DNA from 2 places in the Chryseobacterium sp. RU33C genome. Region 1 is predicted to be linked to the other one. Evidence: riboswitches for the same ligand, from Rfam matches in the RefSeq annotation. Region 1 holds a riboswitch; the other holds the start of a gene.
The links. Region 1 has a riboswitch for thiamine pyrophosphate ahead of BW946_RS06775 (TonB-dependent receptor). Riboswitches for the same ligand answer to the same signal wherever they lie in the genome.

Region 1 (5,305 bases):
CTCCTACAATGGGAGCAATGTTTACGAATGGCACATATGGACTAGCCTGCTTTCCTGTCCAAAGTGCAACGTTGTTTACTCCGGACATTCTTGATGAGCCTACTCCCATTGTTCCTTTTTCTGCGATAAGCATAACGCTTGCATCAGGATGTTTTGCCTGTAAAGCTTTGATCTCTTCCTGAGCCTCAGGAGTGATCATACATTTACCGTGAAGTTCGCGGTCTGATCTTGAGTGAGCCTGGTTACCCGGAGAAAGTAAATCTGTAGAGATGTCTCCTTCACCAGCGATATAGGTAACTACTTTGATTTCTTCAGCCACTTCAGGAAGTTTAGTGAAGAATTCAGCTTTAGCGTAGCTTTCAATGATTTCTTTTGCAATTTCGTTACCGCTGTTGAATGCTTCTTTCAGACGGTTAGTATCTGCTTCATAAAGGAAAACCTGAGTTTTAAGAACATTGGCAGCTTCTTGAGCAATAGCTGCATCACTACCTAAAGCAAGGTCCAGCAGCACCTCAATGGAAGGTCCGCCTTTCATATGAGACAATAGTTCAAAGGCGAAAGCCGGGGAAATTTCTTCTACTACGGATTCACCCAGAATAATTTCTTTTAAAAATTTGGCTTTTACTCCCGCTGCACTTGTTGTTCCGGGTAGCGTGTTATAAATGAAAAATTGAAGAGAATCTGTCCGGTCAGCATTACCTGAATCTTTAATTTGCGTAATGATTTCGCTTAGTAATTCAGCACTATCAATTGGCTTTGGATGAAGCCCCTGGGTTTTTCTTTCTTCAATCTCTTTGATGTAATCCTTATAAATACTCATAATAGAAGGTCTTTCAAAATTAAAGGCAGGCCTGCTTTTTCTTTACCGGTGTGTATAAATACAATTAATGACATTTTGAGTTCTCGCATTTTGATGCAACATTAACCGAATAAAGTCAGCATAATCTACACTTTTTCAAAAGTTTTTTAAAATTATCAAACAATTCAAAATGTTTCCAAAATTACGAAATTTTACAATTTTATAAGAATTAAATTATTTAGATTGTTTATAAATATGATTTTTATAATATCTATTTTTGGTCGTATTTTTGTACCCAAATGGAGAATATGAAAAATATCCTGAATGTTTTATGTGTTTTCATTTCGATTTTCGTTTTCTCACAGACCCAATCTGTGAAGAAAGATCCCGCGAAAAAAGGAACGAAAACTACTATTAAAAAAACACTTTCAGCCAGCAAACCTAATGCTGATCTTGTATTGATTAATAAAGAACTTCCTGTTTTGATTCCCAAGAAGAAAGGAGATCAGTTCGGGTATGTCAATCAGAACGGGAAATTTATTATTCAGCCGGAATATCATATTGCCGTATTTTTTTATGAAGACTGCAATCTTCTGAATTCACCTAATGAAAAAGTGAGAAAATTTGGAACAAAAGACTATGCCACGGTAGAGAAAAATATGATTTCTTACCGTATAGATCAGTCTGGGAAGAGAGTATATCAGTTCAAAGAAACCGATTTTGGAAAATGTAAATTCGAAGAATATAAGCAACAGCTATTTCAGGCTTACATCCTCAATGGTTTTTACGGAATCATTGAAAAATCAAAATTTGTAAATGCAGCAGATTACAGACAATTTCAGATCTATCCTCAATATCAGTATCTGTTCATTCTTGAAGGTGATGATGTCGCTAATCCAATGATTGTAGCTTCCAATAATGATAAATTCGGAATCATTGATGTTAATAACAGGATTATCATTCCGTTTGAATATTCCAATATTAAACGAAATTTCAGCTGGAAACTCGGGAAGATGTTTGAAGTGACAAAAGACGGCTCGAATTACTACTATATCGACGCTAACAATAAAACTTACTAAATAATTATTAATGATGAATGATGAATGATGAATGATGAATGATGAATGATGAATGATGAATGATTCATTTGATAACTCCTATTTTCCATAGTGTCTTTCCTCCTGTAGCCATCCATGCCCTTCGTAACCTAAGACCCCGAATCTTGCATCTCGTAACCCAATATCCTGTACCTCGAAACCCGAATTCCAATTCATATATTTTTTGTAATTTTGCGGCTGAAATAAAGGGGTGCTTTAACAAGCTGAGATTATACCCAATGAACCTGGAACAGGTAATGCTGTTTAGGGAACCATTTAAATAATTGATAGATGATTAGCGATAAATGATCGATAAACATTCATTATCATTTGCTATTTATCAATTATCTCGTAATCACCCCTTTTATTCATTAAATGTTAAAGATTTATAGAATGAAAGGATTATTTTTTTTAGGGCTTACGGTAGGAGCTGCAGCTTTTATACAGGCTCAGAATAAAGATTCATTAAAGGTCAGGGAAATTGAAGCCGTCAGCTTTACCAAAAGGCTGCCGGTAGCAAAGGAAATCATTAATGTACAGAAAGATCTGGACAGTAAAAATCTGGGACAGGATCTTCCTATTCTTTTGAAAAACCAAACCTCCATTATTTCTACTTCTGATGCCGGAAATGGAGTAGGATATACCGGTTTCAGAATCCGTGGTGTTTCGGGAAGTGCCATCAATGTTATGATGAATGGTGTTCCATACAACGATTCTGAAAGCCAGGGAACCTTTTTTGTCAACGTTCCGGATTTAACAAGCTCTGCATCACAGATTGTTATCCAAAGAGGAGTAGGAACTTCCAATAACGGGGTTTCTGCCTTCGGAGCCAGTATTAATGTACTTTCTAAAGATCCGGAAGAGAAGTTTTATTTTAAAACAGACGACAGCTACGGATCATTTAATACCTATAAATATTCAGCTGAAATAGGCTCGGGGAAGTTCTGGAAAAACCGTCTTTCCGTAATGGGAAGATATACCCATATTCACTCTGATGGTTATATAGACAGGGCTTCATCCAATTTGCATTCTTATAATTTCACTGCTTTATTTGAAGAAGGAAATACGAAGCTGCGTTTAATGGCTTTTGGCGGAAAAGAGAAAACCTATCAGGCATGGAACGGTATTGACCGTAAAACCTGGGAAACCGATCCGAAATTCAATATTTCCGGAGCGATCTATGATGCCAATTGGGAGAATATTGTAAGTTTCTATGATAATGAAACGGATAACTACAGACAGAATCATTATCAGTTGCTTTGGGAACAGAAATTCAGTGACCGCTGGAATCTGGAAACCACGTTCCACTATACAAAAGGAAAAGGATATTATGAAAACTACAAGCAGGGAGATCCTTTTTCAAGATATAACCTTCCCAATATAACAGAAGGGGGACAAACCATAAAATATTCCGATTTTATCAGAAAAAAATGGCTGAATAACGATTTCTACGGAATGGTTTCTACATTGTACGGAAAATTTGAAAATCTGGATCTGAACTTTGGTGCTGTTGTGAATCAATATTACGGAAGACACTATGGAAATGTTACCGGTGTGTTTTTTCCACAGATTGCCGAAAGCGAATATTACAGAAACCGTTCAATAAAGAATGAAGTGTCGGGTTTTGCAAAAGCTTTATTAAGAGTGGATAATTTTGAATTCTTTGGTGATTTGCAGCTTAGAAAAATAAACTACAATACAAAAATTCTGATGGCTGGTGATGATGAAGGAGCAGATTTAAGTAAAAACTGGCTGTTCTTTAATCCAAAAGCCGGTATGAATTACAGAATTGACGGTGGTAAAATATTTCTTTCATACGCTCATGCTCACCGTGAACCTAACAGAGATGATCTGATGGCCAATAATGATGTGAAAGCTGAAAAACTTCATGACATTGAAGCCGGTTTTGAAAAACAGTTCGGAATTGTTTCGTTGACAGCGAATGTTTATTATATGTATTATGTGAATCAATTGGTTTTGAATGGAGAATTGAATAACGTAGGAGCATTTATCAGAACCAACTCAGGGAAGAGCTACAGAAGAGGGATTGAGATAGGGGCTTTGGCAAAACTATCCAAACAATGGGAAGTTTCCGGTAATGTGACATTAAGCCAGAACAGAAATCAGGATTTTAATATTCAGAATGGTGATGTGCCTAAAAGTCTTGGAAATACCCAGATTTCATTTTCTCCGAATGTAATTGCCAATCTAAGCCTGAGATTCAATCCTGCCAAAAATTTCCAGTTTGCTTTAATGAATCAGTATGTTGGAAAACAATATCTGGATAACACAGAGGATGCCAATCTGCAGCTTAAAGATTATTTCCTGACAGATTTCAATGCGCAGTACCAATTTAAAATTGCTAACAACGAAATTGCATTAAAGCTACTGGTGAATAACCTGTTCAACAAAAAATACGTCAACAATGGTTCTGTTTATGAAGGACAGCCTTACTATTTTTCGCAGGCAGGAACCAATTTTATGTTTGGTGTGAGCTGGAAAATTCAATAATTGACCAATATATCTTTTTTGCTTTTTAGCAGATTTGATCTTTTTAAGCTTAAAAAAAGCAGTTTGAACAACGGTATATCTGTTTTAATACAGAATAATTAAAAGACTGCTCCGGCAGTCTTTTTTATATCCGTTAAATATTACAAAAAGTCCCGAAAAAGTTATAAATTTGCTGCCAAATGAATATTTCAGCATATATTTTAGAATACTTAAAACAATTTGGAACTGCCACAGTTCCAGGCTTTGGGGTGTTTTCACTGAAAAATTCTAAGGCAATTATCAATTCTGAAAACGGAAGTATCTTACCTCCGGCCAGTCAGATTGAATTTGCAATAGATTATGAAGTAAGGACTGAAGACCTTACTGCTTTTATAGCAGAACAAAAACAGATGTCTCTGGAAGCTTCAAGAAGCGATCTTAAAATTCAGACTGATTTTTGGAAGAAAAGACTTCAGGCCGAACAGGTTCTTGAAATTCAAAACCTTGGAACCGTCTTTATTGAAGAAGGACACACTCATTTCAAGGGAAAAAGAATAGAATCCGGACGTCCGGACTTTTATGGATTGGAAGAAATCAGATTTTCAGATATCAATAACGGAGAAAAAGTGAAGACCCCGGTGAATCGTGAAAAAGATTTTAAATTCAAAAAAACAATTCTTTGGATTTTCCTTCTGATTATTCCTGTTCTTGGAATTGTATACCTGGCGTTTACCCAGCAGGAACTTCTCTTTGGTAAAAAATCTTTCAATAATGTTTCTGTACAGACTTCTACCCACAGAATTGTAAAAGATACTGTGAAAGTGATGGTACATACCCCGGAAACCCCCGTTTCAGATTCCTTGAAAAAAGATTCATTAGTAAAACCTGTCGGAAAAGAAATGAAACCCGCTCCGGCCGT
Region 2 (5,305 bases), on a different contig from region 1:
ATCATCATCAGAGCTGCACCCGATAAATAAAAACGCTGTTAATAAAAGTAAAAAAAGTTTCTTCATAGTTTCAGTAGTTTTATAACATAAAATCCTGTTATTCTCCTGCGCTTTCTTCCTAAAAATCCAGTTACAGAGAATGTTTCTTAATATTTATTATTTTTTTGTTCCGTGCAAATCTACTAATTTTTTTATTCAGATTATCTGAATTTTAATCAGCATCCAATATGTTTATTAAAAAACAACATATTTTGGCTAAAATACAAATATTTTTCAAACAAATACAAGGTCTATAAATTTGACTTATTCTAAAAATATGGTTAAAAAATAATAGTAATGAGCTCAATATTCGTTTATAATTATATTAATATTTGATTTAAAGCTATTTTTATTTCTATTTTAAAGATATTTCTTAACTTAGTGAAAAAATAAACTTTTAAAAATTTACATGAAAACAAAAACACTATTTTTAGCAGCATTTGTTATTTGTAGCAGCTCAAAAGCGCAAGTTGGGATTAATACATCTACTCCGAGCCATACTTTGGATGTAAATGGCCTGGTAAGAGTAAGAGGACTTTCAAATGCTGAAAAAAAAATTGTTGCAGCAGATGCACAGGGAGTTTTAACTCTTATTTCTCCAGAAGAAATTTTTGCGCCAAAGGCTATACTAAACACATCAACCTCTTCCAATGAACAAAGATCCACTGTATACGAAGGAAAATGCTTTCAACCTGGTGACAATGCTTCTTCCTGTACCGTTTCTGTAAACCATTACTCCTCTTGTGCTGGGTTCACCAGTCCTGTAGATACTCAAATTATTGTGGGACAAGGTATCAATACCGGCAACGGACAGTTTCTAGGCACCTGGACTGCCCGATATGTTGATAATAAAGGTTTTACCGGCACAGCTCCTGTTGCTAACCAAACGGCACCTGACTATCCCAGAATCTCATATCCAAGTACCAATACAGCCAACTACCTAGGAAACGGAAACTTTGCTGGTCAATGTAATACAGATCTGGTAACTACTATTAACCAGAGTACCGGAGATATAAAAGTAGAGTCTGTAAAGCGAAGCATGTACGCACACCTTGTATACCTTATTAATATTGCCCGCTCCAGATCTTTATAATAGTTGATATTTGATTTCAAAAAGACAGCCCCAATATTTTCATTGCGGCTGTTTTTATTTTTTTCAAATCCAGTTTATTCGGTTGGAATTCCTGGAGGAAGTAAAAAGAACTATAAAAGGTTAGCCCTAATTAAGGGGCTATTGTTTAATATTGCTTTTTCTTTTCAGAAAATTAAAATCATAGAAGAAAAAATAAATGCATCAAAAAGATCCAATAGAAAACGTTCAACCGAGAGACTAAAAAAAATTGATAATGTCTCCGTTACTATTTTCCGGGGTTTTATGAAATTTTGAAAATCTTCGGGCGCTTCTCTGTTCTGTAATAGTACTATCCCATAGAAGTAATCTTCCCGTATAGAGTTACATGATTGTAATATAATTTCACACAAGAATAGGATTAATTGAGAAGTTATTCAATTGAAAATGGTTACTTTTACTGCGCTGAGCGTATTTCCCCTTTAATTCAATTCAATAAAAACTACAAAATATTTGTAAATATCAATTAAATACTTACTTTTGTACCACTTTAAAATAAAGACGGGGGATTGGCGCAGTTGGCTAGCGCGTTTGACTGGCAGTCAAAAGGTCACGGGTTCGAATCCCGTATTCTCCACAAAAGAGCTGTAACACATTGAATTACAGCTCTTTTTTTATCAAAGTTTGTTTTTTTAAATTCTACAATTCCAATAGTATAAAAAAAGCATAGAGTTTATCTCTTTTAATCCTGTGATCAAGCTTTGTCTGCAAGGGATGAACTTTGAAGAGAAAGAAATGTCTGTAAAGCTGCTTATTGCAGAACCAACAGAAAATTTCGAAAATCATCCCAATGTTACAGATAAAAAATTTCCTGGAAACCCAAGGCAGTCTTATCGTTCTCAGGTGCCTTTGAAAATGACCAGAGAAATCACCCGACTTTAGCAGAAATATTCACTGCTCAGAAAGAAAAATCAAGAGCATCAGCAGAAGGTCTGAAATTGGAATGCATTGCCGCTGTAAAATAGTCACAGAACACCTGATAAACTGCAGAATAAGGATCTGTAGCACGGATTCCAAGCTGTGTATAAGCAGTAAGGATATGATGGGATAATTTGTGGACCAGCTCTACCCCATATTCATGAATCTCGTTTTGTTTATCCTCAGAAATTTCTTTCTGATCATCAAGTATATTTTCTACTTCTCTGGCAATATATAATACTTTATCCAAATTCTTTTCAACAGATTCTGCAAAATTTTTGAAATTGATCCCAGGACGAATACATTCTGCTTCTTCAATAAAATGAGAAGCCATTCCCAGATAATTGACCAATAGCGTCAGATCCGCAAAAACCCGAAAAGGAATACTGTCTAGAATATCATTCGTGAAAAAAGTATCATAAACAAAACTGTAATCTTCGCTTACAATGACATTTTCAATGGTGAACGAATAGGTTCCGCTGGCTTTCATCCCCATAGACTTCCAGTTGGGGATAATCTGAGCCTGCTCCTTTGGAATAATGAATGAGTGAATAGTCTCCTTACCGTCTTTATCCATTATAGGCTTCCCGTTTTCCGTAACCTTGGCATTTAATGTAAAATGGGTCAGATGAGGTGCTCCTGTTGCAAAATTCCATAAACCGTTTATCAAATAGTTGCCGTTATCTTTTTTTTCTGCAGTTCCGCCAATCATTCCGCTTCCGCCAAAGCAGGTTTCAGAATGGGTAAAGAGTAACTGAGCTACTTCTGGTTTGATATTTCTGGAAAAATAATTCGCTCCTGCACAAAGCGTCAGCATCCAGCCGAAACTTCCATCGGTTTCAGCCCAGCCAAATAATGCTTTAAGTCCTTCTTCAAAACGATAGCCGAGTCCTCCATATTTTTTGGGAACCCAGATTTTAAGTAATCCTTCCTCATGAATATATTGTATTACCTCACCAGAAATTAGAGAAGCTCCATGAAGTTCGTGTCTGATCTCTTTACTACTCAGCATTGGCTTTGGATTTAATAATTTTTTGCCATTCTATATATCCGGAAATCGCTACTAAAAATAAAAACGACGTTAAAACAGCATATAGATATAATTCTTTATGAATCATCAAAGGGATGGAAATGATATTACTGACATTCAGTATCACCCAGTTTTCAATTTTTCTTCTTGCCATGAGCCACATTCCTGCCCAGGCAAAAGCACTCACCAGAGAATCCCAAACAGGAACATCCGAATCGGTAAAATAAGTAAGAAAAGACCAGAATAAGATAAACGTTCCCAGAACAATTCCTCCTGTAATCCATTTTTCTGTGGTGGTGGTAATGGAGATTTCCATTTCGGATTTCTGTTTCCCGAATTTCCAGTACAGCCATCCGTACATACTCATAATCAGATAATAAAGATTTAAGGTAAATTCAGCATAAAGCTTTGAAGTAAGCATCACATACAGCGTAAGTAGAATGCCTGCAATTCCGAAAAGATAGTTGTTAACATTGTTTTTACGGGCCAGTAAAACCTGAATGACTGAAAATAAGACTCCAAACCATTCCGGTAAGGTAATTTGTTTTAAAATGTCCTGCATCATATTAATTATTAGAAATCAAATGATGAGATGATAAATAATCAATCCCTACACCGGCATTATCCGGATCAGGTGTGGAAGTATATTCCTGGGTATCATCTCAGCCACTTTTATCTGTAGCACCCCATTGTTGGGGCAAAGGTGCAGTTTTTTTGTGGAAAAAGAAAGGACTTCAGTCTTTTTATTTTGAAATGGAATATCCTAACTCATCCATTACAATAAGTATTTTATTCTTTACAAACTAACCGGAATGTAAGATTAATACGCTCCTTCATAGAGATTACAGACTTAGCAATCCTATGTTCCCAGTTTTCCTGAAGATCTCCTTTCATAATCAATAATGAACCGTGAGGAAGCGGCAGGCTGTATTTACTCGGATGATGGTCTTTTTTTCTGAAATCAAAGTTTCTGGTCTGCCCTAAACTTACTGATGCAATCACAGGACGTTTTCCGTATCTGCTTTCTTTATCTCTGTGCCAGGCAACAGAATCATTATGATCTCTGTAAAGATTCAGCAATACAGAATTGAACTTATAACCGAATGTTTCTTCTATCCTTTCTTTTAAAGAAAACAGTTCAGGGGTCCAGAGGTTATTGTCTACTTCACCATTTCCTGATGGATAATCCGTTTTAGGATCACCATACCAGGCTGTTAAGCGTGGTGTAAGAACCGTTTTATCATACATTTTCTGAGTACGCTGTTTCCAGGGTACTGTTTCAAGCAGATGGTTTTTAAGATCATCCGCTTCATCCTGATTCAGAAAATGCGCTTTGTATTCCAGAAGCTCTTTCGGAAATTCATATAAATCTTCTGAATGGAACAAACTGAGCTGAGTCATTTTTTATTTATTTAAATAAAAGAAAGGCTTATGTTATTTGAGTAAAAAACCTGATACAAATAATATCTGCAAATATATAAATAATGATACAAAATAAATCAAACCCTAAATGTCATTAGAAAAAAATACTTTCTGGTGGACTTTCAGATGAATTGCATCATTATTTTTATTCGTTAAAAACAATACTCTTTTTTGCATAATTCACTTTTATAACAAATTGTAAATTAAAGATCTGAAATAATTAATATGCTCAAAAAAATCAGTAATAATGCATTATACACATACAATAGGAAATCACTTCGTTAAGATTTAATACTTAATTCAAAAATAATTATTCATCTTTGCAGCCTTAAATTCAAAAACGCTAGTTTATTTCATGAGCATTATTTTTAAAAAGCGACTAATTATAGCGCTTGTATTACCTACGGCAGCCTTATATTATGGGCAGAGTACGAAGGATTCTTTAGAGAAATCTAAATCTATTGATGAGGTGATGTTGGTGGGTAGAAACCTTTCCCAAACAGCCAAAGAAAGAAAAACTCCTGTTGCAGTTTCCAATATTAAGGCAGCAGAAATTCAGGAAAAACTGGGAAACAGAGAATTCCCTGAAATTATGAAGTCTACCCCATCCGTTTACGTTACCAAAGTAGGTGGAGGATTCGGAGACAGCAGAATTAACATGAGAGGCTTTGACGGGGCAAATATTGCAGTGATTATCAACGGGCAGCCGGTGAATGACATGCAGGGAGGTACGGTGTATTGGTCAAACTGGACAGGATTGGCTGATA

Region 2: linked by a shared signal. The riboswitch ahead of pnuC (nicotinamide riboside transporter PnuC) and the one ahead of BW946_RS06775 (TonB-dependent receptor) in region 1 are both predicted to bind thiamine pyrophosphate.

What each region holds. Positions count from the first base shown of each region.
Region 1 is NZ_FTMT01000005.1:147,317-152,621, forward strand. Features, by position in the region: gene BW946_RS06765 (bifunctional aconitate hydratase 2/2-methylisocitrate dehydratase) at 1-820, opposite strand, end outside; gene BW946_RS06770 (WG repeat-containing protein) at 1,108-1,878, shown strand; TPP riboswitch at 2,094-2,185, shown strand; gene BW946_RS06775 (TonB-dependent receptor) at 2,290-4,407, shown strand; gene BW946_RS06780 (hypothetical protein) at 4,587-5,305, shown strand, end outside.
Region 2 is NZ_FTMT01000022.1:20,086-25,390, forward strand. Features, by position in the region: gene BW946_RS17115 (hypothetical protein) at 1-66, opposite strand, end outside; gene BW946_RS17120 (hypothetical protein) at 449-1,132, shown strand; tRNA gene BW946_RS17130 (tRNA-Ala) at 1,672-1,745, shown strand; gene BW946_RS17135 (NAD(+)--rifampin ADP-ribosyltransferase) at 1,835-2,050, shown strand; gene BW946_RS17140 (acyl-CoA dehydrogenase family protein) at 2,067-3,098, opposite strand; gene pnuC (nicotinamide riboside transporter PnuC) at 3,088-3,681, opposite strand; TPP riboswitch at 3,707-3,815, opposite strand; gene BW946_RS17150 (alpha-ketoglutarate-dependent dioxygenase AlkB family protein) at 3,906-4,517, opposite strand; gene BW946_RS17155 (TonB-dependent receptor) at 4,894-5,305, shown strand, end outside.